DNA from 2 places in the Rhizobium sp. LjRoot254 genome. Region 2 is predicted to be linked to the other one. Evidence: predicted binding sites of a transcription regulator. Region 2 holds the regulator's gene; the other holds the start of a gene.
What was found. Region 2 encodes PhoB, which activates phosphate uptake and scavenging genes when phosphate is short. Its sites were predicted from a motif close to TGTCATNNANCTGTCAT; they were not measured.
Positions count from the first base shown of each region.

Region 1 (14,882 bases), 3.8 Mb from region 2:
TATTGCGTGATCCAGACCGGCGAGCGCCGCTTCTATGGCTGCTTCGTGCTGACAAAGGGCGTGATCCCGCCGGATGCCCAGTGAAGTGAAATGAAGTGAGGTTGATGCGATGAGCCACGACATCGTCATTCTCGGCGTCTTCGTTGCCGACACCGCCTATCGCGCCGCCCGCCAGCCGAAGATGGGCGAGACCCTGCTCGGCAACGGCTTTGCGCTCGGCCCGGGCGGCAAGGGCTCCAACCAGGCGGTTGCGGCGGCCAAGGCCGGCGGCGACACGGCGTTCCTCTCCAAGCTCGGCGACGATGCTTTCGCCGACATGGCGATGAAGACATGGGACGAGGCGGGCGTGCATCCCGTCGTCAGCCGCGACAAATCGAGCTATACGGGTGCCGCCTATATCTTCGTCGAGGAAGGCACCGGCAACAACGCGATCATCGTTTCGCCGGGTGCGGCCGCGACCATCTCGCCCGCCGACATGGATGCGCAGGCCGACCTTATCGGTGGCGCCAAAGTCTTCGTCACACAGTTGGAACAACCGCTTGATGCGGCCGTGCGGGCGCTGGAGATCGCGCGGGCTGGAGGGGCCGCGACGGTCCTCAATCCGGCGCCCGCACAGAAACTCGACAGTCAAGTGTTCGCGCTCTGCGACTACGTGACCCCGAACGAGACCGAGACCGAGATATTGACCGGCCTGCCGGTGACCAATGTCGAGGAAGCCAGGGTCGCGGCAGCGCGGCTGCTGGAACTCGGCGTCAAGACCGCGATCATCACGCTCGGCGAAAAGGGCGCGCTCTATCACAGCGCCACCGAGAGCGTGCTGGTGGCGCCGTTCAACGCCGGGCCGGTGAAGGAAACCACGGGCGCGGGCGATGCCTTCAACGGCGGCTTCGCGGCGGCGCTGTCGAAGGGCATGACGCCGCTGGAGGCAGTGCGCTTCGGTTCGGCCGTGGCGGGGATTTCGGTGACGCGGGCGGGGACGGCGCCGTCGATGCCGGATCTCGCCGAGGTCGAGGCGTTGCTGGCGCGGGGGTGATATCCGCCTCTTGGGCAATCCATCCCAGCTTGCAACGGACCTGATCAATTTGCGAGGAGATGCCGCGATCTCCCGCCGCTGCTACAGCGCGAAATCCCCCGCCGTCAGCTTCATCGCGTCATCGAGATGGATGGCGAAATCGGCGCGTTTGTCGCCGTCGGTGTCGCCGTAGATGTAGGTGTCGCTTTTGAGCTTCTCGTAGCGCAGTTCGCCCTCGTGGCCGGTGAAGGCCCTGGTGTTGATGAACTTGAAGGCCTGGTCGTTATCAGGGGTCTCGCGGGCGTCGATCAGGTGCAGGTCGATCTGGTCGGCGTGGGTCATGTCGAGGATTATGTCGGCCCTGGCTTTGGTCTTTCCGGTTTCGTCGGTCAGGAACAGGAATGTGTCGGCGCCCTTGCCGCCGGTCATCCGGTCGCGGCCGATGCCGCCATCGATGATGTCGCCGCCATTGAGGCCCTTGAGCGTGTCGTCGCCATCCTCGCCGGAAATGGTCTCGCTCCAGTTGGTGCCGGAGAGGGTCTCGGCATCCACCGTGCCGATGCGGTCGGGTGCATAGTGCCGCTGGTAGACGCCGCGGTTGCTGCCGTCCTGGTCCTCGGAAGTCCAACTGACCACCCAGCTGCCGTCATCGTGCGCTGTGAGCCCCCGGCTGAATTGATAATCGGTGGTAAAGAGGTTGACCAGCGTCTCCGTGCCGGCGGCGGCGCCATCGGCGTCATAGCGCTGCTGGTAGACGCCAGTCTCGCTGCCGTCCTGACCGTCGGAATCCCACGTGACCACCCAGCCGCCATCGGCAAGCGCGGCGATTGAAGGCCCTTCCTGCTCGCCCGTGGTGTAGGTGTTGACCTGTGTCTCGACCCCGACGGTTGCGCCATCGGCGCCATAGCGCTGCAGATAGATGCCTGCGCCTGAACCATCCTGACCGTCCGAGCGCCATGCCACCACCCAGCCGCCATCGACGAGCGCGGCAACGGACGGTTCTCCCTGAAGTCCCGCCGTCGTGGTATTGACCAGCGCATCGGTTTCGACTGTTTCGCCGGCTGCATTGTAGCGCTGCTGGATAACATTATGCCCTTGCTCCGGCTGGTCTAAGCTGTGCCAGGTGACGATCCAGCCGCCATCGGCAAGCACAGCCACGGCCTGCTGCTCCTGGATACCTGTCGTTATGCTGTTAACCTGCGTCTCCGTACCCACGGTTTCACCAGCGGCGTTGTAACGCCGCTGGTAAATACCTTTGTTGTCGCCGTCCTGACCGTCGGAAGACCAGGTCACGATCCAGCCGCCATCGGCAAACGCCGCCGTCTGCGCGAATTCTTGCGTGTTTGTCGTATATGTGTTGACCTTCATCTCCCCGCCGAACACCGAGCCATCGGCATGATACCGTTGCTGGTAGATGCCAGAACCGTCGCCATCCTGTCCGTCGTACGAGGTCCATGCAACCAGCCAGCCACCGTCGGAAAGGGCCGTAACCTCCGGCAATCCTTGTTCGCCCGTCGTGAAGGTATTGACTGCTGTTTCGACCCCCACCATCGTGCCGTCAGCGTCGTATCGCTGCTGATAGATGCCGCCGCCTTCACCGTCCTGCCCGGAGGAGTACCAGGTCGCGATCCAGCCGCCGTCGGCAAGCGCTGCCAGTGATGGCAGGGCTTGGTAGCTGGTCGTGTAGGTGTTGACGCGTGTCTCGTCGCCGGCTGTGGCATTGGATGACATGTTCGCTCCGCTTGTCGCATAGGTTGGGTTCGACCGCGGAGCCTTATCCAAGGCGTGAACGCATGCGTTCTAGCAGGTTCGGCGCGTTTGCACCTGACCTTTTTTGGGTCTATCCGGCATATTTGCGGGCGCGGATGGCTTTTCCCGGCACGGCTACAGCGCGAAATCGTCCGCCTTCAGCTTCATCGCATCATCGAGATGGGTGGCGAAATCGGCGCGTTTGTCGCCGTCGGTGTCGCCGTAGATGTAGGTGTCGCTCTTCAGCTTCTCGTAGCGCAACTCGCCTTCATGGCCGGTGAAATCCTTGGTGCCGATGAACTTGAAGGCCTGGTCGTTATCAGGGGTTTCGCGGGCGTCAATCAGGTGCAGGTCGATCTGGTCGGCGTGGGTCATGTCGAAGATCGTGTCGGCCTTGGCGTTGGTCTTGCCGCTGTCGCCGGACTCGAAGAGGAAGATGTCGCCGGCGGCGCCGCCAAAGAGCCTGTCGCGGCCCTTGCCGCCATCGACGATGTCGATGCCGCCGAAGCCCTTGAGCGTATCGGCGCCGCTGGCGCCTGAGAGCGTCTCGCTCCAGCTGGTGCCGGAAAGCGTCTCGGCGGCTGATGTGCCGATGCGGTCGGGCGCATAGTGGCGCTGGTAGACGCCGAGGCTGCTACCGTCCTGATCGTCGGAAAACCAGGTCACCACCCAGCTGCCATCTTCGAGTGCGGCGACCAACGTGGAATATTGCTCGCCTGTCGTATAGAGGTTGACCAGCGTTTCGCTGCCCGATGCCTCGCCATCGGCGTCATAGCGCTGCTGGTAGACGCCACCGTCGTTGCCGTCCTGGTCATTTGAGTTCCAAACGACCAGCCAGCCGCCGTCGCCAAGCGCGGTGATCGAAGGTAAATACTGTAAGCCGGTGGTATAGGTGTTGACCTGCGTCTCGACGCCGTCCGTCGCGCCCGAAGCATCGTAACGCTGTTGGTAGATGCCCCGGCTGCCGCCGTCCTGGTTCGATGATTCCCACGCCACGACCCAGCCGCCATCGGCCAAAGCGGTCACGGATGAGAATTTTTGATCCGAGGTCGTGAAGGAGTTGACGCGCGTCTCGGAACCCACCGCAGCACCCGCTTCGTTGTAGCGCTGTTGATAGATGTCTTCGCCACTCCCGATCTTGTATGAGTGCCATGTCACCACCCAGCCGCCGCCGGAGAGCGCTGCGATCGACGGTTCGCTCTGACTGAACGTCGTATAGGAATTGACGACGGTCTCCGTGCCGACCGCGACGCCATCGGCATCATAGCGTTGCTGGCTGATGCCAACGCGGTCACCATCGACTTCGTCAGACGACCACGTCACGACCCAGCCGCCATCGGACAGGGCCGTGGTCGACGGCTCCCATTGATAACCCGTGGTGTAGGTGTTGACAAGCGTCTCCACCCCGGATGCGATGCCATCGGCGTCATAGCGCTGCTGATAGATGCCGGAGAGGTCGCTATCCTGGCCATCGGACGCCCACGTCACCACCCAGCCGCCGTCAGCCAATGCCGTGACATTCGCGTCCTCCTGCGCGCCGGTCGTGTGAGTGCTGACATGTATTTCCGCGCCTGCGACCACGCCATCGGCGTCGTAGCGCTGCTGGTAGATGCCCCCATCGTCGCCATCCTGCCCGTTGGACTGCCACGCAACCAGCCAGCCGCCATCGGCAAGCCCGATCACGGACGAGTGCGCCTGGATGCCCGTCGTGAACGTGTTGACGCGAGTTTCGTCGCCGGCTGTCGCATTGGATGTCATGTTTGCTCCGCTTGTCATAAAGGGGGTTCAACCGCGGAGCCTTATCCAGGGCGTGAACAGCAGGGTTCTAGCAAGTCGCTGGTGTGCGCGCCTGACTATTTTTGGGTCTATCCGAGCAGGTTTGCGGGATGAGAGGGCTGGCGCCGCTACAGCGGCCGGCCTGAGCCACCTCCGGCGCATCATGCGCCTGTCACCTGCCGCTGATAGTTGGCGTGGGTTGATATCGACGCCATATTCAGGGGGAAAAGGCCATGACAGACTGTCCTAAGAATTCGTCGCCCGTCATTCGCGATCTGATTGCGCTCAGATCGTCGCGGCGGGCATTCCTGCAAGGTGCCGCGAGCGTCGGGACCATTGCCGCCGGCGGCTTCGTCGGCTCGCTCTTCGCCGGCGAGGGCTTTGCCGCCGCGAGCACGTCGAGCCTCGGCTTTACCGAGCTCAAGCGCGTCTATGACAAGGACATGGCTGTCGCGGACGGTTATTCCGCCCATGTCGTCGCCAAGTGGGGCGACCCGATGACCTCAGCCGGCAAGGCTTTCGCAGGTGTTCCGACCGCCGCCGAACAGGCCGTGTCCTTCGGCTACAATTGCGACTATATCGCCTTCATGTCGCTGCCCAAGGGCTCGCAGAGCTCCGATCACGGCCTGCTCTGCGTCAACAACGAATATATCTCGCCGAACGTGATCTTCCCCGGCATGACCGAGGATGACGCGGGCAAGAAGATGACCAAGGAACAGGTCGATTTCGGCATGGCCGCCATGGGCCATTCGATCGTCGAGATCAAGCTCGGGACCGAGGGCTGGCAGGTCGTGCAGGACAGCGCCTACAATCGCCGCCTGACATTGGAAACGCCGATGGAACTCACCGGTCCCGTGGTCGGCCATGACCTGGTCAAGACCAAGGACGATCCCGAGGGCCGGATGGTCAAGGGAACCAACTACAATTGCGGCGGCGGCGTGACCCCCTGGGGCACGGTGCTGACCTGCGAGGAAGGCGCTTCCGACACGTTCGGCGGCTCCATAGAAGGGCTTCCGGCCAAGGCCCTGCTCGAGCGCTATGGCTTCGACGGCTCCGATTTCTACGGCCGCGCCCGCTTCCACGACCGGTTCGACATGACCAAGGAACCCAATGAGCCGAACCGGTTCGACTGGGTGGTCGAGATCGATCCCTATGCGCCCGATTCCGTGCCGAAAAAGCGCACCGCGCTTGGCCGCATGAGCCATGAGGCCTCGACCGTCGTGCTCAACAAGGATGGCCGCGTGGTCGTCTATATGGGCGACGACGACTATTTCGAATATGTCTATCGCTTCGTCAGCAAGAACGCCTATGACCCGGCCAAGCCCGAATCCGGCAAGGATCTGCTCGACGAAGGCGTGCTCTCGGTCGCGCGCTACAACGAGGATGGAACGCTCGATTGGCTGCCCGTGGTGCATGGCGAAGGGCCGCTGACGACGGAGAAGGGTTTTGCCTCGCAGGCGGATGTGCTGCTGAAGACGCGGCTTGCGGCCGATGCGCTCGGTGCCACGCCGATGGACCGTCCCGAGGATATCGAGACCAACCCGGTCACCGGCCGCGTCTATGCCGTCATGACCAAGAACAAGAAGCGCAAGCAGGACAAGCTCAACCCGGCCAACACGCGGCCGGAAAACCTCTGGGGCCATATTGTCGAGATGATCCCGCCCGGTGGCCGCGGCACGGATGCCGATCACACCGCCGCGAAATACACCTGGGACATTTTCGTGCTCGCCGGCAATCCCTCGGATCCGGCGATCAAGGCGAGTTTCCATCCCGAGACATCCAGCAATGGCTGGTTCGTCTGTCCCGACAATATCAGCTTCGACCCGGCCGGCCGTCTCTGGGTCGCGACCGACGGCGCCAACGATTTCGATCTGCCGGACGGCATCTATGCGGTCGATACCGAAGGCCCGGGCCGCGGCCTGCCGAAACTGTTGTTTACCTGCCCGACCGGCGCCGAGGCCACCGGCCCCTGCTTCACGCCAGATGGCACGACGCTGTTCATCTCCGTCCAGCATCCCGCCGAAAACGCCGAGACGCTCGACAAGGTCGAGACCCTCTGGCCGGATTTCAAGGGTGAACTGCCGCGTCCTTCGGTGATCGCGATCCGCAAGGCCGACGGCGGCGCAATCGGCGCCTGAGGCAAGCGAAGACCAATTGCGCACGCCGCCCCATTCCCGCACAACGCTGTGTCGGGGGATGGGGCGGCGTAAGCGTGTGTCTGACCACGAAAAATAGCCCCGATGCGAACAGGGGCCATCCTTCAAGCTTCGCATGAATTGCGAGCAACGGCATTGGACCCCCGCAAGCGAGGGTTCGGAAGAGTCAGTCGGAGAAATCCGGACCGCGCGTCAGGCGCGCAGTCTGAGATCCCGCTCCTCGATGGCCGAGGCCTTGTCGAATTCGGACTGAAGTTCCTCGACGGCCGTTTCGGCCGCGTCCTGCTGGACCTTCAATTCCCGGATCGAGACCCCCAGATTGTCGGACCGCTGGCGGGCGGCCTTGGCGAAGGTCGAATAGGCGAAGTGATTCGGATCGGTGATGCCGGACTTCTTCTCTTCGTACTGGATCTGGTTCTCCAGCTCCTTCGCCATGCGTTCAAACTCGGCCATCATCATCTGCAGTTGTCTCAGCTGACGGCGTTTCTCCTTCAGCTGGAATTCCTTCAGACGCACTAGGCTTTCACGCGACTTCATACGCAATACTCCGTGGATAGCGTGATCCCGGTTAACTTACAAAACCCGGCTTGAAAGAGTCCCAAAGGACACATCTCAAAAAAATGTTCACGGACGTTAATAATTCCTAACGACGGTAACCATTCGTTTACGGGCATCGTTAATGATAACGGCCATGGTTTAAGGCTCGGTAAATGCCGGAAGGATGTTTCACTTTTTTGGCGAAGAATGAGTCGGCTGAATCGCTTAGCGCGAATTCTTAATGTATTGGTTAAGAGTCGTCATTTGGGGATTCATGTGGTAAATCAGGTGGCTGGGGAAAATATTTAACAAAGTCGATACATCTTGCCAGATGGAATCAGAATTTGTTAACCATTTAATGGCAGCCTCCAAATCAGGCAATTAGCTGGATCCCAGCCCTGAAGGTGAGGTTGTGAACCTTTCAAGGCGGCGGAAAAGGGGAAGAATATGCGGGTTCTACTCATAGAAGATGACAGCGCGACAGCGCAAAGTATTGAGCTTATGCTCAAATCCGAGAGTTTCAATGTTTACACCACCGATCTCGGTGAAGAGGGCGTCGATCTCGGCAAGCTCTACGATTACGATATCATTCTCCTGGATCTGAACTTGCCCGACATGTCCGGCTACGAAGTGCTGCGCACTTTACGCCTGTCGAAGGTCAAGACCCCGATCCTCATTCTCTCTGGTATGGCCGGGATCGAAGACAAGGTACGAGGCCTTGGTTTCGGTGCCGACGACTACATGACCAAGCCTTTCCACAAGGATGAACTGGTTGCGCGCATTCATGCGATCGTGCGCCGCTCCAAGGGCCACGCCCAGTCGATCATCATCACCGGCGACCTGATCGTCAATCTCGACGCCAAGACGGTGGAAATCGGCGGCCAGCGGGTGCATCTCACGGGCAAGGAATACCAGATGCTGGAGCTTCTCTCGCTCCGCAAGGGCACCACGCTCACCAAGGAAATGTTCCTCAACCACCTCTATGGCGGCATGGACGAGCCGGAACTGAAGATCATCGACGTCTTCATCTGCAAGCTGCGCAAGAAGCTCGCGGCAGCTGCCGGCGGCGCCAACTATATCGAGACCGTCTGGGGCCGCGGCTACGTGCTGCGCGAGCCCGAGGGTGTCGAACTGATGGAAAGCGCCTGACAATCGTCAAGTGTTAACCCGATTCGCAATGCCCGTCCCGGTTTGGGGCGGGCATTTGCGTTTTGGGGCAGGGTTGTGTCGCTTAACCCGCCATCCGATATTCGGAGGGTTCGACCGGCAAGGGCGACACCGTGACGAACTGGTTGGCGTTGACGACAAAGAACGTCTTGCGCAGTTTTTCCTTAACGTCCCAGGTCACGACCTCGCCCTGATGGCAGAACCAACTGTCGCCGGGGCCGTATGTGACGCTGTTTCCCGCTTCGTCGGTGAGGGTCACCTCGCCATCGAGCACGGTCGCGTGCTCGTGGAAGGGATAGATCACCTTGAACTTGCCCTTGGTGACTTCGTAGATGCCGCTCAGCACCTGCCCATTGGCCGATGTATAGAGATTGGTGCCGTGCATGATCGGCTCGCCTTCGAGCGTGACGGCGGACAATCGCTCCGGCGGCCCCCAGACATCGAGTGCCGCAGCTGATGTGCCGATCTTGAATGCGATCATCCCAGTTCTCCGATCTTGCCTAAGCGAAGACCGCAGTGTTCCAGTGATGAGGCGGGTTGTGAAATTGTTTATTGCGAGACGGTGGTTCGGATATCGCGAGGCGTGGGTCTCGCCTGATTTATTGGTCTCCTACCAATCTTTCATGCAGGGCCATCGTAAGTCGAATGCCGATGAGAGCTAGAGAGTAGACCAGCAACAAGCCGGGAAAGGCATTGTAGATGGTGTCGTGAACGCTTTTCGGCGCCCCCAGCAACACGTCAGCCAGCGATAGCTGTAGAAGCAGCACGATCGCTTCGGAAAAAATTATCAGCCCTGCGGCAGCCGCGATCTCCCGAATTGTCCTGTGCCGAGTCAGGCCGACGATCGCTGAAAACAAAGCCCCCAATACCAATGGCAAGGCGGCAAGTACTGGCTCATAGCTATCGAGAAGCATGAGATTGATAATCGTGCCGGCTGAGGCGAAGCCAAGATTGAACTTCGTTGAAGTCCAGGCTGTTCGATAGATGCTGGGAATGGATGCTGAATCCAATGAAATGCAACCCGTCGTGGCGTTCCCGTCAATTGTGCCTCGCGCCAGATGGAAACTCAAGAGTTGTATTGCAAACTTCAGGCCGCAGCAGCCGATTTGGCGAGCATCTCGTCGAACAGCGCGTGCAGGACCTTGCTCTCATAGGGCTTGAGCAGGAAATCGTCGGCGCCGGCGCGTTTTGCGGCCATCAGGTGGCGGAGGTCGGCGGTTTCGACGCCGTAGAGGATGCGGGTGGAATTGCCTGATGGCATCAGGCGGATATTGGCAATGAGGTCCAGGGCGCCTTCGAGATTGGAATCGACGATGATGACGTCGGGGAGCGCGCTGTCGCATTTCGCCATGGCATCGAGGGCACTGGCGCAACCGGTCACGGCAAAGCCGAGTTCGGAAAGAATACCGTCGGCGGCCTCCCGCACGGATTCGGATTCATCTGATATCAACAGACGCAACATGGAACAGGACCCCTGGGCGCCGTCTCGTTTTGGCGCGTTATGGACAATTCAATTTAAATAGAAAAGCATAACGGAACCTTACCGGCTGTTCCCTGGGGGACGGCAGGGGGATTGATTGAGGCGGATGGCTGACGCTTGCTCCCCCTTCTCCCCTTGGGGAGAAGTGCCGAGCAACGCGAGGCGATGAGGGGTTCTAAGCTAATTGCTCGGCGCTTCGCGCAACCCCTCATCCGGCGCTACGCGCCACCTTCTCCCCAAGGGGAGAAGCGGAGCCGCACCGTTTCGTCGACTAGTCGGCCTTGGCCATCTCCGCCGTGAAGACGATTTCCTCGGGATTCTGCACGGCGTGGAGCTGCATGCCGGCTTCATCGGCGAGCATGACGGTGTAATAGGGCTGGATGGTGTGGGCGTCGATCGCCTCTTCCACCTGGCCCGAATTGATTTCCATGAACTTCGGCGGCAGACGCATCATCCGGCCCTTGGCGGTCATGGTGAATTTCGGGTCCGTCTCGGGATTTTCGAGCGTCACATCGACGGTGCCGCCACGCGGGATAGAGCCGTAAGCAACGAGAAAGAGATTGAGCAGCAGCTTCACCCGGTTCTTGGGGATGATGACGCGGGGTCCGTTCCAGGTGATCTCGGTCTTCTTTTCGGCGGCGGCGAATTCGCGGGCGGCCTTCTCGGCCTCGCCGGTATCGATCGAGGCGCCGACGGAGCCGGATGCGCCGAATGCCAGGCGGGCGAGCTTGAGGCGGACCGAGGCATTGAGCGCCGAGGTGCGGATCAGGTCGAGCGCGTCGGCGTCAGAGCCGCCTTCGTCGAGCAGTTCGAGGCCGTTGTTGATGGCGCCGACCGGGGAGATGACGTCATGGCAGACCCGGCTGCACAGGAGTGAGGCCAGATCGGCACCGGTGAGCGTCAGGTTCGGGTTTTTCGCCATTCGATTTCTCCTGGTCCGTCCGGTTCGTCGTTCGAAACCGGGCAGATCGTCACATAACGTAATTCGAGCATTCCCCGCAATACGCAAAGCCGGGAGAGTCAACGGGTATGGGGCGAGTCAAGGTGGCCCGCGTGCCTCTGCCATAAAGACACCACATTTGGTAAACCGATTGTTAAGACCATCGGTTCAAAATGCAGATAATTCACCATAGTTGCCTTTTTTCGAGAGGGCGCTGGGAGCACGAGGCGATGGAGCTGACAATGCGGGGAATGATGGGTTTATTCGGCAGGGCTGCGGCAATTGTCGCGCTGGTTTTCGGAGTGATGCTGGCGGCAGGCGCGCCGGCACGCGCGGACAATTCGCAATATACGATGCAGGAAATCGTCGACGCCGGCCACGGTTTCTTCGGTTCCACCACCGGCGGGCTGGCGAAGGTGATCGAAGCCGCCTTCAAGCAGTATGGCCTACCGAACGGCTATATTCTCGGCCAGGAAGCCGCCGGTTCGCTGGTGTTGGGCGCCACGTATGGCGAGGGCGAGCTCTATACCAAGAATGCCGGCCAGCACACGACCTTCTGGCAGGGGCCGTCGATCGGGCTGGATTACGGCGGCCAGGGCAGCCGCGTGATGATGCTGGTCTATGAGCTGCCGAGCGTGAACTCGATCTATACCCGCTTCGGCGGCGTGTCCGGCCAGGCCTATGTGGTCGCCGGCTTCGGCATGACGGTGCTCAAGAACAAGAATGTGCTGATCGTACCGATCCGCACGGGCATCGGCGCACGGCTGGGCGTGAACGTCGGGTATTTGAAGATGACCAAGCGGGCTACGTGGAATCCGTTTTGAGCTTTCCCATCGGGCGGGGATGACGGGCGGCGCTCCGGGTTCGGGGCGCCGCTCTCGTTTTGGGGGCAGTATATGACATTTTAGGGAAGATCTGCCGGAATGACGGCCCCCGCTTCTCCCCTTGGGGAGAAGGTGGCGCGAATGCGCCGGATGAGGGGTTCTCATCCAGTCGTCGGCGCTTCGCGCAACCCCTCATCTGCCCTGCGGGCATCTTCTCCCCAAGGGGAGAAGCGGAGTCGAGCCAGCCGCCCCCGACGGCATCCTCCTCCCGCCCACGTTAACAACATCTGCCAAAATTACCGGCCCTGTTACCTACGTAACTTGCAGGTGCCATGGTCGCATGCTTTAAACGGCCCAAGTTGTTTCAACATCGGGCGCGACGGCCGTGATAGAATATGCTTTGCTTTTCGTACTGGGCTTTGTGACCGCGATGCTGGCAGGCCTTCTGCTGGCACCCGCCATCCACCGCCGTATCGTCAAATTCACCGAGAACCGCATCATCGCCACCATGCCGGTCAGCCCCGGCGAACTGCGCGCGCAGAAGGACATGGTGCGGGCCGAAATGGCGGCCAGTGTCGCCCGGACGGGTCATGACCTGAAGCTTGAGCGCGGCAAGGCCGCGACGCTTGGTATCCAAAACGATCATCTGATCAGCCAAGCCGGTGGACTTGCCAGCGAGAATTTCGACCTCCGGACCTCAATGGAAGCGCTTGACCATGAAGCGGGCGAAATCCGTGCGGCGCTGCGCCAGGAGGAAATGCACGTGGTGAGCCTGCGCGAGCAGCTCTCGGAAGGCGCGATCCGGGATCGCGCCAAGGAGGAGCGCATTTCGCAGCTTCTCGGCAAGATCCAGCAACTCGACCAGGATGTCGGCAACCTCAAGATCGATATCGCCACGCGCGACACCGAGGCGGAAAGCTTCCGGTCGCGCATCAATGCGCTGCGCGACGAACGCGAGACGCTACGCAACGACCTGAGGCTGACGACCCAGCGCGCCAAGGATGCCGAACTCCGGCTCGCCCGCGAGGAGAACAAGTCGGCCCGGCTCGAGGATCGCCTCAACAGCGAGATTTCGGGCAGCGTCGACAAGGATACGATCATCGAGCGCCGGCTATCCGAGGTCAACCGGTTGAAGGAGCGGCTGAAGGCGGCCAATGCCGAGGTCCGCGAGACGGCGCGCAAGCCTGCGATCACCAAGCTGCCGCCGCCGGAACGCATCAAGACGCTGCCCAGCAGTGTGAGGCGCGCCACGCTTGAGGACCTGAAGTCGGACGAGCCCGCGAAGCTGGTCGAAGCCACGCCGCCGGCGCTGTCGCCGGAATCCGCGCCGCTTGCGATGTTGCCCACCAGGCTGATCGACGAGAAGCGTGCTTCGGAACTTTCCGATGAAGCCCGCAGCCAGGCCAATGCGGTGTCCGACATGCTGCTCAATCTGGAGAACGAGGATCGCGACGACGCACTGCGCATCGACATCGCCGACATCGCCGCCAAAATGATGGCGATCGTCGCGCAGAAGGAAGGCATGTCGTCGCCGATCCGGTCCATGCTGTCCGGGCGGCCGCAGGAAAGTGCTTCGGCGCGGGTCTCGCTTTCGAACCGGGCTTCATCGCTGATGCACCAGGAGTAAGGTGGGGCGCTAACGCGTGGCACCCACTTCTCCCCTTGGGGAGAAGTGCCGAGCGCAGCGAGGCGATGAGGGGTTCCCATCCACATTCCGCGCTTCGCGCAACCCCTCATCTGCCTGCCGGCATCTTCTCCCCAAGGGGAGAAGCGGGGCTCGAGTTGACCCTTCAAATCCGCCCCATCGCCGAGGCGATGGCGAACAGTGCCACGCCGGTTGCCGTGCCGGCGTTGAGGCTATCGAGGCCTGGCGCCTGCGGTATGCGTGCCGTCTGGATCGAGGCGAGAACCTCCTGCGGCAGGCCTTCCCCCTCGGTTCCGGTCAACAGGGCAGCCCGATTGCCGGGTGTGATCTGCCTGATGTCGATCGAGCCGCGTGGAGACAGGCCCCAGAGCGAGAAACCATCCTCCCGCAGCGCCGTCAGCAGATCGGCGATCGATCCCTCCCTGGCATAGGGAATGCGCAGAACCGAGCCCACCGATACGCGCAACGCCTTTCGATAGAGCGGGTCGCAGCAGGTTTCGTCGAGGAGCACTGCATCGGCGCCGAAGGCTGCCGCATTGCGGAAGATGGCGCCGATATTGTCGTGGTTGGCGATGCCGCAGGCCGCGACGACAAGGGCATTCTCCGGCAGCGAAGCGAGAAGCGCCTGTGCGGTGGGCGAGTTCTTCCGAACGCCCAGCGCAAGGACGCCGCGATGGATGTCGAAGCCAGCAATGGCGTTCATCACCGTCTTCGAGGCGATGTGGACCGGCACGTCATCAGGCAACCGTTCGATCAAGGACGCAAGGCCCTCGACGCGGTTTTCGAGCAGCAGCAGAGATTCGGCGGCGAAGGCGCCCGCGCCGTCGCGCGAATCGACCAGCAGGTTGAGGACGACGGTGCCTTCTGCGATGAAGCGGCCCTCGCGGCGCGTCAGGTCGCGCTCGCGGATTTCGCGGAAGCCCGCGATCCGGGGATCATCGGCGTCCTCGATGCGGATCAGCGCTCTCGCCGGCACGGATTACTTGACTTCGATCTCGGTCACCTGCTTGCCGGTGCCGATATCGTAGACGAACATGCGCTGGCGGCCTTCGGGATCGGCGCCGAACATCAATATGCGGTTGCCGCTGAGCGACGAGCTTTCGAGCACGAAGCCTTCGGGAAGCGTGATGGTCTGCTTCGCGGCAGGCACGACGTCCGTCATGGTCGCCGTGGTGGTTGCCGGCAGCCGGCTTTGATCGGGCTTATTCCTGTCGATCTTGTAGACAATCGAGAAGACGACCGCCATAAGACCGATAATGATCACCGAACTCGAAATCACCAGAAGACGAACCATCTTGCGGCGGATTTTTTCCATCGCCGGATCAAGCGGTTTTTCTTCCTCGTCGGTGAAGTTCGGGTTGGTCATTTGCGCTCCAGCATTGGTTAGTCGTTGATGTCACAATCCTTTAACCAAGATGACGATGCAGGGAAAGTCCTCATTGCGGACCAGCATGCCGCAGGGCGGCTGGACGCATGGCTTGCAGGCGCGCTGGCGGGCGAGCTGTCGCGGAGCCGGATCAAGGCGCTGATCGAGGGTGGCGATATCAGCATCAACGGCGTGCCCGCCAAGGAGGCCAAGCAGAAGATCCATCCGGG
Region 1 is NZ_CAXUSM020000001.1:539,938-554,819, forward strand. Features, by position in the region: gene ACSQ26_RS02710 (RbsD/FucU family protein) at 1-84, shown strand, start outside; gene rbsK (ribokinase) at 110-1,033, shown strand; gene ACSQ26_RS02720 (M10 family metallopeptidase C-terminal domain-containing protein) at 1,115-2,743, opposite strand; gene ACSQ26_RS02725 (calcium-binding protein) at 2,897-4,519, opposite strand; gene ACSQ26_RS02730 (PhoX family protein) at 4,771-6,675, shown strand; gene ACSQ26_RS02735 (flagellar export protein FliJ) at 6,886-7,230, opposite strand; gene ctrA (response regulator transcription factor CtrA) at 7,678-8,379, shown strand; gene ACSQ26_RS02745 (cupin domain-containing protein) at 8,462-8,878, opposite strand; gene ACSQ26_RS02750 (hypothetical protein) at 8,997-9,407, opposite strand; gene ACSQ26_RS02755 (response regulator) at 9,485-9,859, opposite strand; gene chpT (histidine phosphotransferase ChpT) at 10,149-10,799, opposite strand; gene ACSQ26_RS02765 (DUF1134 domain-containing protein) at 11,072-11,641, shown strand; gene ACSQ26_RS02770 (hypothetical protein) at 12,027-13,268, shown strand; gene ACSQ26_RS02775 (TrmH family RNA methyltransferase) at 13,432-14,262, opposite strand; gene ACSQ26_RS02780 (hypothetical protein) at 14,266-14,652, opposite strand; gene ACSQ26_RS02785 (RluA family pseudouridine synthase) at 14,680-14,882, shown strand, end outside.
Region 1: ACSQ26_RS02730 (PhoX family protein) is a predicted target of PhoB. The motif match lies at 4,697-4,713, and genes of this name have one in related genera.

Region 2 (14,882 bases):
GCACATTTCGGATGGTGGAGAGGATTGCGCCCTTGGACGAGCCCCTGCGTGACAAACAGACCCTTGTGATCAAGTTGCGCGACAGGATCCTGGATCTTATCCGCGACACGAGCCTCAAACCCGGCGACAAGCTGCCGACCGAGGCCGAACTCACGCAGCGCTTCAGGATCTCCCGCCCTGTTGTGCGCGAGGCTCTCAAGCTCCTCGAACAGGACAGTCTCATTTATGCCGAACACGGCCGCGGCCGCTTCGTTTCGCCAATGTCGGCTGTACAGGTCGACCGGCCGATCACGGCATTCGAGAGCGTGACCGACATGGCCCGGCACTATGGATACGAGATCGTCAACAAGGTGCTGTCGATTGCCGAAGAGGCGCCGGATGAGCTTGTGGCCAGGCAGTTGCAGATGCGGGCCTCGGATCGCGTGATCCGCATCGAACGCCTGCGACTCCAGCGTGACGAGCCGATCATGTATTGCGTCGACTACGTGCCGCGCAGCCTGATTTCAGCCCGTCTCTACGACGTAGATTGGAGCGGCTCGCTGCTGGCACTGCTCGAGGATTACAAGAACAAGCCGCGCATGTCCGCTGCGAGTGTATCCGCTGTCATGCTGCCGAACGACGTCGTGGAGCGCAACGATCTAAGAGATTTCGGCCCGGCACTCCTGATCACCGAGACATGCTTCAATGCCGCCGGAATGCCAGTGATCTATGCGATCGACTATCACCGGGGCAGCCATTTCTCGTTCAGTCTGGCGAGAAAGTAACGTCGCACGGATTGCTAAAGCGTGTCGCAGTATTTAGTCGTTCGTGTTCACTGGAGAGCGCCCGTATCAACTGGTGCGCATTCGACACATCGACTATAAGGCGAGGAAACATCTCCCCGTTGCGCCGATGCCGGTCGGCATCGTGCACCTCTCCCAACCATTGAATGCACCTCATGTTCCTTGCGCCGCAACACCGCACCTATCTTGCTTTTTTCCTGATCGCGATCTCGACTGGAGCCTTTCTCGCCCGCATTCCCGATCTGCAGGTGATGCTGAACGTCAACAAGGCGGAGCTCGGCCTGACATTGATCGGTCTGGCGGCCGGCGCGCTCGTATCGCTGACATTTTCCTCGCCAGTGGTCATGAGGCTGGGCGCCAGACTGACGCTGATGATAACGCTTCTCGGCACCGCAGCGCTCCTCTCCCTTGTCCCCTTCATGCCGGATGCTCCATCGGTTTTCTGCCTTCTGTTTCTCGTTGGCCTGCTCGGCGGCGCCTTCGAGATCAATCTCAATGTCGAGATCGGACGCATCGAGACCCAGGCCGGATTTGGCATCATGAACCGCGCTCACGGTTTCTGGAGCGTCGGTTTTTTCGTCACCGCGATCAGCGCCTCGGTTATCCGCCATGCCGGAATCAGCTTGCAGACGCATCTTCACCTCGTTCTCGCCCTGGTTTTCGTGTTGGGCGTGGTCAACGTCGCCGGTATGAAGAATGCGGCCATCGTGAAGGCTCCCGAGACCGAGAATGCGCCGCATTTCGCGCTTCCCACTCTTGGCCTGCTGCCACTTTGTCTAATTGGGATTGCTGCCTTCCTCGTCGAAGGCGCCGGTATCGATTGGTCAGCGATCTACATGCGCGACGTCTTCAATTCCGAGCCCTTCATCGGCGGCACGGGGCTGACCCTCTTCGCATTCTTCATGGCTGTTGCCCGGCTCTTCGTCGATCCGGTCGTGGATCGGCATGGCGCGCGGGCCGTTGCGGTCGTTCTTCTCGCTACCGCCGCTCTTGGCATCACCATGGTGTGGCTCGCTCCGCATCCATATGTCGCGCTGGCGGGCTTTGCCCTGATGGGCGGCGGTTGCAGTGCAGTCTATCCGATGGCCGTGACAGCGGCGGCACAACGCACCGATCGGCCCTCAGTGATCAACGTCGCGGCGCTGGCCCAGGTGTCCGTTGTGGTCTTTTTCCTTGCGCCACCCCTGCTCGGTCTTGTCGCGGAACATTGGGGCATCCGGAACGCCTATCTCGTCTGCCTGCCCTTGATCATCGGTTCGCTGCTGGCAAGCCCGGCATTGGCAACGCGGCGCAGGGAACTTCAACCGATACAACAACTGGGGGAATAGTCTTCGACTGTCGCTCGCGCTGGTTCTGAAAAATCAGCAGCAAAAGGCGCCTTCGGGGCGCTTTTTAAACTATTGTAATTGCCTGGTTGCCCGACCTGAGAGAAAGGTGACGTTTCGTACCGGAGACATGGGTTACACTTTTCGATTTTTGATCGGGAGGTGTTGATGCCGTGGAGAGAGACTTCGGTTATGGATGAGCGTCTTCGATTTGTCGCCCGGCTTCTGGAGGGCGAAGGAATGAGCGAGGTGTGCCGTTCGTTCGGCATCTCGCGCAAGACCGGCTACAAGATCTTCGCCCGCTACAAGGAGGATGGCCTGGATGCGCTGACGGATCGGTCGCGGCGACCGGTGCTGCTCAAGCCAACCAGCTGCCCGATCCGGTGGAGGCGATGATCGTTCGGTTGAAGAAGGAGAAGCCGCACTGGGGTGCGCGCAAGATCCGCGAACTCTTGGTGCGGCGGCTGGCCGGCGACATACGAATCCCAGCCAGGAGCACGGTGCATGCGGTGCTCGACCGGCATGGGCTGGTGACCCAGGCCCGCAAGCGGGCGCGCCATCGGGCGGAAGGAACGGTCCTGTCCGAGGCGCTTGCGCCCAACGATCTGTGGTGCGCCGATTTCAAAGGCGAGTTCAGGCTTGGCGACACCAGGTACTGTTACCCCCTGACGATCACAGACCAGGCCTCACGCTACCTTCTGTGCTGCGAGGCCTCCGAATCGACCCGCGAACAGGGCGTCTTCGATGCCTTCCGGCGCGTCTTTGCCGAACGCGGCCTGCCGAGCGCGATCCGGTCCGACAATGGCCTGCCGTTTGCCAGCCCGAACGGTCTCTACAATCTCTCGAAACTCTCGGTCTGGTGGCTGAGGCTCGGCATCGTCTTCGAGCGCATCCGTCCTGGTCATCCGCAAGAGAACGGCCGCCATGAGCGCATGCATCTGACGCTGAAGAAAGAGGCGACACGCCCGCCAGGCCGCAATATCCTGCAGCAACAGGTGCGCTTCGATGCTTTCGTCAGCGAATTCAATCAGGAAAGGCCGCATGAGGCGCTCGCGATGAAGGTGCCGGCCGAGCTCTATGCCGCCTCGCCGCGGCCCTACGAAGGCCTGCCGGAGATCGATTATCCCTTCCACGACAGGGATGCGATCGTCACCCATTGCGGCCGCCTGTGCATCCATCGCAAGAAGATCAACATCTCCACCGTCCTGGCTGGTCAGAAGCTCGGGCTGAAGGAAGTCGATGACGGCATTTGGCTCGTCAGCTTCTTGCGCTATGATCTCGGATACATCGACTTGGAACAGAGGACATTGCAAACCATCGACAACCCGTTCGGCACGAGGTTGTTACCTATGTCTTAGGTACGATGTGTTACCTATGTGTCCGGGTCGGACAGGTAAAATTTTGGTGCCGCTTGCAGGACTCGAACCTGCGACCCCATCATTACGAATGATGTGCTCTACCACCTGAGCTAAAGCGGCGTACTCGTGCCCGGACAAGTCCGAAGCGACGGTCGAGAGGGCTGATAGCGCCAACGGCCGGAGAATGCAAGGTGGGGCGGATAGGAATTTCAGATTTGCGGCGAATGCGGATTTTGCGGCACAGGCGCGTGATCAGCCGCCGCAAATCCTGGCCTTCGCTGCCCGGTATTCTGTGTCCAGTCTGTCGATCAGGGCCGCTGTGGGTTCTATCGCCTTGACGGCACTGATGCCCTGGCCGGAACCCCAGATTTCCTTCCAGGCCTTGGGTCCATCAGTCGCCTTCTCGAAATCCATCTTGGACGGGTCGGCCGTTGGCAGCGCTTCCGGGTCCATGCCCACCGCGCGGATCGAACCCTTGAGGTAGTTGCCCGGGATGCCGGTGAAATAATTGGAATAGACGATATCGGCCGCAGCGGAATCGACGATCATCTGCTTGTATTCGTTCGTCGCGCGCGCTTCCTCGGTGGCGATGAAGGACGAGCCGATATAGGCCATGTCGGCGCCCATGGCCTGTGCCGCCAGCACCGCGCCGCCGGTAGCGATGGCGCCCGAGAGGAGCAACGGTCCAGCGAACCATTCGCGGATTTCCTGGACCAGCGCGAAGGGCGAGAGCGTGCCGGCATGGCCCCCTGCCCCCGCCGCCACGGCAATCAATCCGTCGGCGCCCTTGCGGATCGCTGAATTGGCGTGGCGGTTGTTGATCACGTCATGCAGCACGATACCGCCATATGAATGGATGGCGTCGTTGACCTCCGGCACGGCGCCAAGCGAGGAAATGACGATCGGAACCTTGTATTTGACGCACATCTCGAGATCGTGCTGCAGGCGCTTGTTGGAGCCATGGACGATCTGGTTGACCGCGTAGGGCGCTGCCGGACGGCCGGGATTGGCTGCATCATGGGCGGCGAGCGTCTCGGTGATCTCGGAAAGCCATTCGTCGAGTTGGCTTTCGGGCCGGGCGTTGAGCGCGGGAAAGGACCCGACGACGCCTGCCTTGCACTGGGCGATGACCAATGCCGGATGGGAGATGATGAACAACGGCGCTGCCACCACGGGGATGCGGAGATTGGCGGAGAGAATGTTTGGCAAGGCCATTATGCGGTTCCATTCTGGCGCGACGACTAATTGGAGATAGACCAAGTTCGCGAGATTGTTCAAGGTTGAATTTTCTTCCCACCGGAAACTTGCCATTATTTATGCGCAAAGGCGAATGCAGGACGGGCGGTTGAGAGACGATCCGCTTGCCAATCCGGAAGCGAATGGGTTACCGCATTATCGACGCGCGACCGCGCGCCAGGAATCAAGGAACGATGTGAATTGAGCGGACTGGAACAGGCGATCAGAAATGCGCTGGAGCGCGCCGAAAGGTCCGACCCGGATATTCGTGCCCGCATCTACCAGTCTGCGCGCAATGCGCTGGATACCGGCTTGCGCAAGCAGGAGGTCGGCGACCCGCAGGTGATCGAACGTCAGCGCCAGCGGCTCGAAATGACCATCAACGAGATCGAGGATGAAGAACTCTCGCGGCTCCGCTCGATCGCCCAGTTCGAAAGGGTGGCGCTGGACCGGGAGCCCGAGGACGATCCCGCCGTCGTCGAGCACGCGCCGGAAACCGAGCCTCATGACAGCACGGCCGAGGATGCCGCCCCCGTCATCGAGCATGAGGCTCCCGCCCCGTTCGAACAACAGGCACAGCGGGACGTCCGGATCGAGCCCGAGCAGCCCGCCCGGCAAGATGTCCGCGCGGAGCCCGAGATCCGGGTCGAGCCGAACGAACGCGCCTCCGCTGTCCAGCCCGCCGATGACGATACGCTTTCCGATTTTTTCGCCACGCGCGAGCACCGGGAGGAAAAGCCCGCGCGCCAGATGGAGGACACGAATTGGGACGAGGCGGCCGGCTCGCCGGTGCCGCGCGAGCCTCGCAAGGGCCGCGGAGCGGGTTCCGCCCTGGTGTCCCTGTTCGTCTATGCCTGCCTGATCGGGATTATCGGCACGGGCGCCTGGTGGCTTTATGCGACGGGCATGATCGATGCTGCGATGAAGGGCAATACGGATTTCGATCTGGTGCCGAAGCAGTTGCAATCCGCCAGTTCGGAGACCACGCCTGCCGAAACACGGCTCGATACGCTGCGCGGCTTCTCGGGCGAATGGATGGATATCTACAAGCCGGGCAGCAATAGTAATCTTGCGCGCCCACGCTCAAAGGCCACCATCGAGGACGGTCAAGATAGCGACGGCGTGGCGACCATCATCGCCTCCAACGCGCCGGATCAGGATGGCGACGTGCTGGTGGAAGTGCCGGCCTCGATCCTGCAGGAACTTGCCGGCAAGACCTCGACGCTGGCAGTCACGGTGAAATCGAACAGCGAAAAGCCCGCCCAGATCTATATCCAATGCGAGTTCAAGACGCTGGGCGATTGCGGCCGGCACCGCTATACCGTGACCAACGAACGCGCCGACGAACTGATCCAGGTGAAATTCGACGGAAAGCTGGGCCCGAGCGAGCCCGGCCATATCGTGATCAACAGCGATCTCACCGGCGAAGGCAGCGCCATCCGCCTCTATGGCATCAGGGTGCTGCCCGGTTCTTGAGGCTTATCAGACTTCCATCGCATAGCCCGCGCCGCGCACGGTGCGGATCACGTCGGGCATGTTGGAGAGGTTGAGCGCCTTGCGCAGGCGGCCGACATGGACGTCCACGGTGCGCTCGTCGACATAGATGTCGTGGCCCCAGACACCATCGAGAAGCTGCGAGCGCGAGAACACGCGACCGGGCGACGACATGAAGAATTCAAGCAGCTTGAACTCCGTCGGCCCGAGCCGGACCTCGCGCGAGCGGCGATGGACGCGGTAGGTCTCGCGATCGAGTTCGACATCGCCGCATTTCAGCAGCGACGAGATCGCGCTCGGCCGCACCCGGCGCAGCATGGCTTTCACGCGGGCCATCAGTTCCGGCGTCGAGAACGGCTTGACGACATAGTCGTCGGCGCCGGTGGAGAGGCCGCGAACGCGCTCGCTCTCCTCGCCGCGCGCGGTCAGCATGATCACCGGCAGGCGCTCGGTCTGCGGACGCATCCTGAGGCGGCGGCAGAGTTCGATGCCGGAAACACCCGGCAGCATCCAGTCAAGCACGAGGAGATCAGGCACACGCTCCTGCAGGCGTATGTCGGCTTCGTCGCCACGCGGGATGACCTCCACCTCGTAGCCTTCGGCTTCCAGATTGTAGCTGAGCAGTGTGCCCAGTGCCTCCTCGTCTTCGACGACCATGATTCTCGGCTGCATGAGACTCCGTTCCCGGTGTTAGACCACCGGTTTTCCGAGGGCGCCCTCCGGGCACCCGGGGTTCAAAGGGCTGGCTGGACGACGGATGCCGTGTTGTCATCCTTGGGCCGCTCGCCGGCCGGCTGCTCGCCGGTCGACATGTAGTAGATCGTCTCGGCGATATTCGTCGCATGGTCGCCGATGCGTTCGATGTTCTTGGCGCAGAACAGGAGATGCGTGCAGGGCGTGATGTTGCGCGGATCTTCCATCATATAGGTCAGAAGCTCGCGGAACAACGACGTGTACATCGCATCGATCTCTTCGTCGCGGGCGCGGATCTGCTCAGCCTTTTCGGGCGAACGCGTCGAATAGACGTCGAGTACGTCCTTGAGCTGCGACAGAGCAAGCTCGGAGAGGTGCTCGATACCACGGGCGAGCGGGCGCGGAATGCCCGATGTCTGCACCGCGATGACGCGCTTGGCGGTGGACTTGCCGAGGTCGCCGACGCGCTCCAGGTCGGATGCGATGCGGATCGATCCGATGATCTCGCGAAGATCGGATGCAACGGGCTGGCGCTTGGCGATCATCAGGATCGCCTTGTCGCCGATTTCACGTTCCGTCGCATCGACGATCGTGTCTTCCGAGATCACCCGCTGGGCGAGCGCGGAATCGGCGGTCACGAGCGCATGGATCGCATCGGAAACCATCTGCTCGACCATGCCGCCCATTTCGGCGATGCGACGGGCGAGCAGTTTCAGTTCTTCGTCGAATACGGAATAGATGTGGGATGATGTTGTGGTCATCGGAAATCCTCCTGCCGGACAGCCGGCGAAACGCGTCTCAGCCGAACCGGCCCATGATGTAATCCTGGGTGCGCTGGTCGTCCGGATTGGTGAACATCTTGTCTGTGTCGTTCTCTTCCACGAGGTAGCCCAGGTGGAACATGGCCGTGCGCTGGGAAACACGCGCGGCCTGCTGCATGGAGTGGGTGACAATGACGATCGTGAAGTTCTCGCGCAGTTCGTGGATCAGTTCCTCGACCTTGGCGGTGGCGATCGGGTCGAGCGCCGAACAGGGCTCGTCCATGAGGATGACCTCAGGGCTGACGGCGACGGCGCGGGCGATGCAGAGGCGCTGCTGCTGGCCGCCGGACAGGCCGGTGCCGGGCTCAAGCAGACGATCCTTGACCTCGTTCCAGAGACCGGCGCGTATCAGGCTTTTTTCGACGATTTCGTCGAGCTGGGCCTTGCTGGTGGCGAGGCCGTGGATGCGCGGGCCGTAGGATACGTTCTCGTAGATCGACTTGGGGAACGGATTGGGCTTCTGGAACACCATCCCTACGCGGGCGCGCAACTCGACCACGTCGAGTGAAGGCCGGTAGATGTCGCCGCCATCAAGCGTGATGTTGCCGGTGACGCGGCAGCCTTCGATCGTGTCGTTCATGCGGTTCAGCGTGCGCAGGAACGTGGACTTGCCGCAGCCCGAAGGGCCGATCAGCGCGGTCACGGTGTTCTCGCGGATGTTGAGATTGACATCGAACAGGGCACGCTTCTCGCTATAGAAAACGGAGACGTCCTTGCCGATCATCTTGTAGGTCTGTTCGGTATTCATGCTCTTGCCAATCGTCTTTTCGACTTCGATATCTGTAAGCATATTCATGGGACGTACTCCTTACCAGCGGCGTTCGAAGCGCCGGCGCAGCATGATGGCGGCGAAGTTCATAATGATGAGGAAGATGAGCAGCACGATAATCGCGCCCGACGTGCGTTCGACAAAGGCACGCTCGGCCTCGTTCGCCCACATGTAGATCTGCACCGGCAGAGCCGTCGCGGGCTCGAACGGCGTGGTCGGATAATCCACCACGAAGGCGACCATGCCGATCAGCAGCAGCGGTGCGGTTTCGCCGAGTGCATTGGCGAGACCGATGATCGTGCCGGTCAGGATGCCGGGCATGGCGAGCGGCAGAACGTGATGCGTGACCGTCTGCATCTTGGAAGCGCCGAGGCCGAGTGCAGCCGCGCGGATCGAGGGTGGCACGGCCTTCAGCGCGGCACGTGTCGCGATGATGATGGTCGGCAGCGTCATCAGCGCCAGCACGAAGCCGCCAACGATGGAGGCCGAGCGCGGCATGCCCATGAAGTTGATGAAGATCGACAGGCCGAGAAGACCATAGACGATCGACGGCACCGCAGCGAGGTTGTTGATGTTGACCTCGATAAGGTCGGTCCAGCGGTTTTTCGGTGCGAATTCCTCGAGATAGATCGAGGCACAGACACCGATCGGCAGGGCCAGCGCCAGCACGATCAGCATCGTGTAGATCGAGCCGAGGATGGCGACGCCGAGACCGGCGGCTTCAGGACGGCTGGATGCGCCAGCCGTGAAGAAGGCCGGATTGAAGTGTTCGCGAAGAACACCGGCCTCCGAAAGCTTGTTCATGATCCCGACCTGTGCATCGGACACCTTCCGGTTGGCCTCGGCGGAGGTCAGGTCGATCTGGCCCTTGTAGGCCGAGTCGATATTGGCGGACGCCAGGAACGTGACCGGCACTGTCTTGCCGATGATATCCGGGTTGGCGAGCACCATGTCGCGAAGCTGTGCACGGACGCCATCGGAGATGAAGCCCTTGAGCTTGGCGATCGACGGACGATCCTTGGGATCGATGCCGACCACCTTGGCAACAGCATCACGCGCCAGGTTCGGATAGTTGGCGGTGATCAGCACCTTCGGATCGGTGGCGCGCTTGTTCGTCGGGTCGATGACCTTCTCGGAGAACTCGACCGGGACGGTGATCATGGTCTGGAAGAAGGCCGTGTAGCCCTTCGAGACGATCGAGACGAGCAGCAGGACCAGGAAAGCCAGGCCAATGATGATCGCAGCGGCGCCATACATGCGGAAGCGCTTCTCGGCGGCGCGGCGGCTCTTGATGCCGATATCGCGGGGGGCAGCGGCGGCCGAAGTGCCGGCCGGGTTGAATACAGCGTCGGTCATTCGTACTGCTCCCGGTATTTACGGACGATGTAGAGCGCGTAGACATTCATGATCAGCGTCAGCACGAAGAGCGTGATGCCGAGCGCGAACGCCACAAGCGTCTGCGGGGAATTGAATTCAAGGTCGCCGGTCAGCTGGTTGACGATCTTGACGGTGATGGTGGTCATCGGCTCGAAGGGCGAGAATTGCAGGTTCGCCGCGACACCGGCCGCGAGAACCACGATCATCGTTTCGCCGATGGCGCGCGAGCCGGTGAGAAGAAGGGCACCCATGATGCCCGGGAGCGCCGCGGGCAGGATAACCCGCTTCATGGTTTCGGACCGCGTGGCGCCGAGGCCGAGCGAACCGTCACGCATCGCTCTCGGCACGGCGGTGATAATGTCATCCGACAGCGACGAGACGAAGGGGATGAGGCGGATGCTCATGACGAAACCGGCCGTCAACACGCTCTGCGCTTCGATGAAGTTGGTGTAGTTGCCGGTCAGCGCGCCCCAGAGGCCGGTCGAGAAATCGCGGAAGAACGGTCCGATCGTGATCAGCGCGAAGAAGCCGTAGACGATGGTGGGGATACCGGCCAGGATTTCGAGCAGCGGCTTGACGATGGAACGGACCTGACGGGACGCGTACTCTGCCATGTAGATGGCGGCGAACAGGCCGATCGGCACTGCGATCAGCATCGCGACCAGCGCGATGTACATCGTGCCGAGCAGCAGAGGAATGAGGCCGAACTGGCCTGAAGTGCTGCCGGTCGTGGAGAAGCGTGGATCCCACACTGTGCCGAAGAAGAAGTTGACCGGAGAAACCTGACCGAAGAAGCGGAAGGTTTCGGAAATCAGCGAGCCGACGATGCCGAACGTCGTGAGGATCGCGATGGTGGACGACAGGATCAGCGCCCAGAGCATGAAACGCTCGACATTGTTGCGGGCGCGGAAAGTTTCCGAGACACGCGTATAAGAGAAATAGCCGCCGCCCAATGCGATCAGGATCGAGGCGACCGCTATGATCCAATGGGATGTTGACGTTTCGCTCATCAGCCGCTTGGCAGCATCGATCATGAACGGCTGCGGATCCTGGGCCAGCGGCAGGCCCTTCGAGCCCAGCACCGACTTGAACTTTGTGATGTCGCCATCAACCGCGGCGCGCTCTTCGGATGTCAGCAGGTCGAAGCCGGTCGCGATCGACTTGACCATGCCGTAAATGATGTCCTGCTCGTTCTGCGGCTTTGCAAGGTGCTCCGCGGGCAGCGATGCCCTGACCGAGCGCTCGACGTAGTTCGAGCCGACATTGGTCGCAACGATGAGGAAGAGAGCGGCTGGCAGGATCGCCCAGATGGCGGCATGCGCACCGAAATAGGAAGGACGGGAGTGCAGCTTGCGCACATCTCCGTTCACCACGGACACCGACTTTGAACGCGTCAGATAGTACGCGACCACGCCGATGACCAGAATTATCAGGAAAACCGAGGCGCTACCCATCTCAATACCCTAACTGGACGTTTTGGGCCTCATGCCCTTGAAAATGCGAATATGAAAAATGCCGGCGGGCTTTCACCCGCCGGCGATCTTGCGATTACATGTTCTTCCAGCTGGACACGGCAGCGCGGATTGCTTCGCGCTCAGCATCCGGAGCCGGGATCAGGCCGTATTCGGCGAGCGGGGAGTCCGGGCCGATCATGGTGTCAGCGGTGAAGAATTCCACATATTCCTTCAGGCCGGGAACCGACTCGAGGTGAGCCTTCTTGACGTAGAAGAAGAGCGGACGGGAAACCGGGTACTCGCCCTTGGCAACGGTTTCGACACTCGGCAGGACGCCGCCGACGGTGGCGACCTTCAGCTTGTCGGCGTTGTTTTCATAGAAGGAGAGGCCGAATACGCCGACTGCCTTCTTGTCCGCATCGATGCGGGCGAGGGTTTCAGAATAGTCGCCGTCGATGTCAACAGCCTTGCCGTCCTTGCGGACTGCCTTGCACTTGCCTTCGGCTTCTTTCTTTTCGATGCCGGCCTTTTCCATGGCTTCGAGCGCGCCGGTGGCCTTGCAGCCGGCGACCAGCAGCTTTTCTTCGAACACTTCGCGCGTGCCGTGCTTTTCGCCCGGGATGAAAGCCTGGATGTCGAGGTCGGCGAGCTTGGCGTTGACCTGCTTCCAGTTGGTGTTCGGGTTGGCGACGATCTTGCCATCGACAACAATCTCAGCAGCAAGAGCCGTGTAGATGTCGGCCGGTTCGAAAGCGAAATCCGGAGCGGACTTGTCGAGAGCGAAGACGATGCCGTCATAGCCGATCTTGACTTCGGTGACGTCGGTCACGCCGTTGGCCTTGCAGGTTTCGAGTTCCGAATCCTTGATCGGGCGCGAAGAATTCGCGATGTCGATCGTCTCGGGGCCAGCGCCCTTGCAGAATTCCTTGAGGCCGGCGCCGGAGCCGCCGGATTCAACGACCGGAGCCTTGAAATCCGAATAGGTTTCGGCGAACTGCTCGGCGACGATCTTGGCATAGGGAAGCACGGTCGAGGAACCGGCGATGTGGATCTGGTCGGCGGCAAAGGAAACGCCTGCGAAGGCGACGGAAGCGACAAGCGCTGCCATGGTGGTCTTTACGAGTTTCATCTGATTTCTCCCGTTCGGGCTGGATTTGGCGGCGCCGGCAGCGGCGCCCTGGCCTGTGGTTTTATGCGGCCCGGTTCTCATTAGACCCTGGACACCCATGCTTTTATGTCATTTCTGCGAAAGATTTATGACAGGCCATGCCATTGATTTTAATGTTTAAAATATAAGCCGGCGGCTACGTCGCGGCCTTTTATGTCAAAAGCGCACCGTAAAGGTGCTGCCCTGCCCAACTTCCGAGCGGATAATCAACCGGGCGCGGTGGCGTGTGAGAATATGCTTGACAATGGCGAGCCCCAAACCTGTTCCCTTCTTGGATCGGCTGCTCTCGACATTGACCCGATAAAAGCGTTCGGTCAGGCGCGGCACGTGCTCGTCGGGGATGCCGGGACCATAGTCGCGGACGCTGATTTCGACCGGCTGATCCGGCTCCGCTGTTATCGTCACGTCCACCTTCTTGCCATCCTGTCCGTACTTGCAGGCGTTCTCGATGAGGTTCTCGAAAACCTGCGTGAGTTCATCCCGGTCGCCGGTGACCATGACTGGCTGCGCGGGCAGCGTCTTGACGATCTCGACACCGACATCGCTCGCCAGTGGCGCCAGCGCATCGCAGACCGAGCCGATCAGCGGTACGAGGTCGACCGCATCCTGCGGCGCCAGCCGGGCCTTGAGTTCCAGGCGCGAAAGCGACATGAGGTCATCGACCAGACGGCTCATCCGCGTCACCTGCTCCTGCATGATGCCGAGGAATTTCTCCTGCGCCTTCTGATCGTTGCGCGCCGGCCCCAACAATGTCTCGATGAAGCCGCGGAGCGAGGCGAGCGGCGTGCGCAATTCGTGCGAGGCGTTCGCCACGAAGTCCGAACGCATGCGATCGATGCGGCGGGTTTCCGAAATGTCGCGGAAGATAAGGACATAATAGTCGGCCTCTCCCTGCGCCTTGATAATCCGGACCAGATAAACGCTCTCCGACGGCAGCATGGCGGAATATTCGATCGTTCCGGTCTTGCCGGTATCGAGCGCCTCGCGGATCGTATCGAGGACGGCAGGCAGGCGAATACGCGCGGAAACATGTTGGCCATCGCGGAATTCGCCGAAGGCATGCGCGGCCGATGGGTTCTGGTACAGCACGTATCCGCCGCGATCGAGCAGGAAGACCGGGCTGTCGAAGCCCGCAAAGGCGGCCTTTACCTCGAACAGCGGATCATTGGCGATCTCTGCCGTCACGTCATCCTGTGCGAGAGGCGCGGGCACCGGGTCACGGGTGAAGAATGCCGGCAGGATCGCGATCAGGATCGCGCCGATCGCCGCCCAGCCATTGCGGGTCGCACCATAGACAATGAGCATGCCGAACGCGCCGCACAGGATGTAAGCCTTGCGCCGCATCAACCAGCTCACAATTGTCCAGACTACCTGCATTTACGAGTCACCCTCACGCGATTAGCTGTCCCTAGCTATCCACCTGATGTGACAGGTCTTCCATGGACCGCTTGAATTCACAAGATAAATATGGGCAAGTCTAGGCGAGCGAAATCATCTGCGATCCGGGAGCGAGTCATGGTGGAAGAGGTTGAGACCAAGCCGGTGGAGATCGAGATCGGCGGGGAGAAGCGCCTGTTCGACATCGAAAATCCTGATCTGCCGAGCTGGATTGACGACAAGGACCTGAAGTCCGGCGGCTATCCCTATGACAAGAAGCTCGACGACGACGATTATGAGGAACAGCTGGAAGCGCTGCAGGTCGAACTCGTCAAGCTGCAGATCTGGCAGCAGAAGAGCGGCGCCCGTGTGATGGCGATCTTCGAAGGCCGGGACGCAGCCGGCAAGGGCGGATCGATCAACGCCGTCAAGATGAACATGAACCCGCGTTCCGCGCGCATCGTGGCCCTCACCAAGCCGACCGAGACCGAACGCGGCCAGTGGTACTTCCAGCGCTATGTCTCGACCTTCCCGACTGCAGGCGAGTTCGTGCTGTTTGATCGCTCCTGGTACAATCGGGCCGGCGTTGAGCCCGTCATGGGCTTCTGCACGCCGGAGCAATATGAGGCCTTCCTCAAGGTCGTACCGCGCTTCGAGAAAATGATCGTCCAGGACGGCATCCATTTCTTCAAATTCTACCTCAATATCGGGCGCGAGATGCAACTCAAGCGGTTCCATGACCGCCGTCACGACCCGTTGAAAATCTGGAAGCTGTCGCCGATGGATATTGCGGCGCTCAACAAATGGGATGACTACACCCAAAAGCGCAATCGGATGCTGAAGGAAACCGATACCAACGAGGCGCCGTGGACCGTGGTGCGCAACAATGACAAGCGTCGCGGGCGGCTGGAACTCATCAAGCACATCCTCAACGCCATCGATTATGACGGCAAGGACAGGCAAGTGATCGGCAAGGTCGACGACAAGATCGTCTGCCGGAGCGAAAAATTCCTCAAGTGAGCCCGAAG
Region 2 is NZ_CAXUSM020000001.1:4,297,056-4,311,937, forward strand. Features, by position in the region: gene ACSQ26_RS21145 (GntR family transcriptional regulator) at 33-764, shown strand; gene ACSQ26_RS21150 (MFS transporter) at 938-2,110, shown strand; partial or broken gene ACSQ26_RS21155 (IS481 family transposase) at 2,276-3,465, shown strand; tRNA gene ACSQ26_RS21160 (tRNA-Thr) at 3,510-3,585, opposite strand; gene ACSQ26_RS21165 (NAD(P)H-dependent flavin oxidoreductase) at 3,718-4,680, opposite strand; gene ACSQ26_RS21170 (hypothetical protein) at 4,903-6,177, shown strand; gene phoB (phosphate regulon transcriptional regulator PhoB) at 6,184-6,867, opposite strand; gene phoU (phosphate signaling complex protein PhoU) at 6,930-7,649, opposite strand; gene pstB (phosphate ABC transporter ATP-binding protein PstB) at 7,687-8,505, opposite strand; gene pstA (phosphate ABC transporter permease PstA) at 8,518-9,834, opposite strand; gene pstC (phosphate ABC transporter permease subunit PstC) at 9,831-11,309, opposite strand; gene ACSQ26_RS21200 (PstS family phosphate ABC transporter substrate-binding protein) at 11,404-12,438, opposite strand; gene phoR (phosphate regulon sensor histidine kinase PhoR) at 12,634-13,833, opposite strand; gene ppk2 (polyphosphate kinase 2) at 13,945-14,874, shown strand.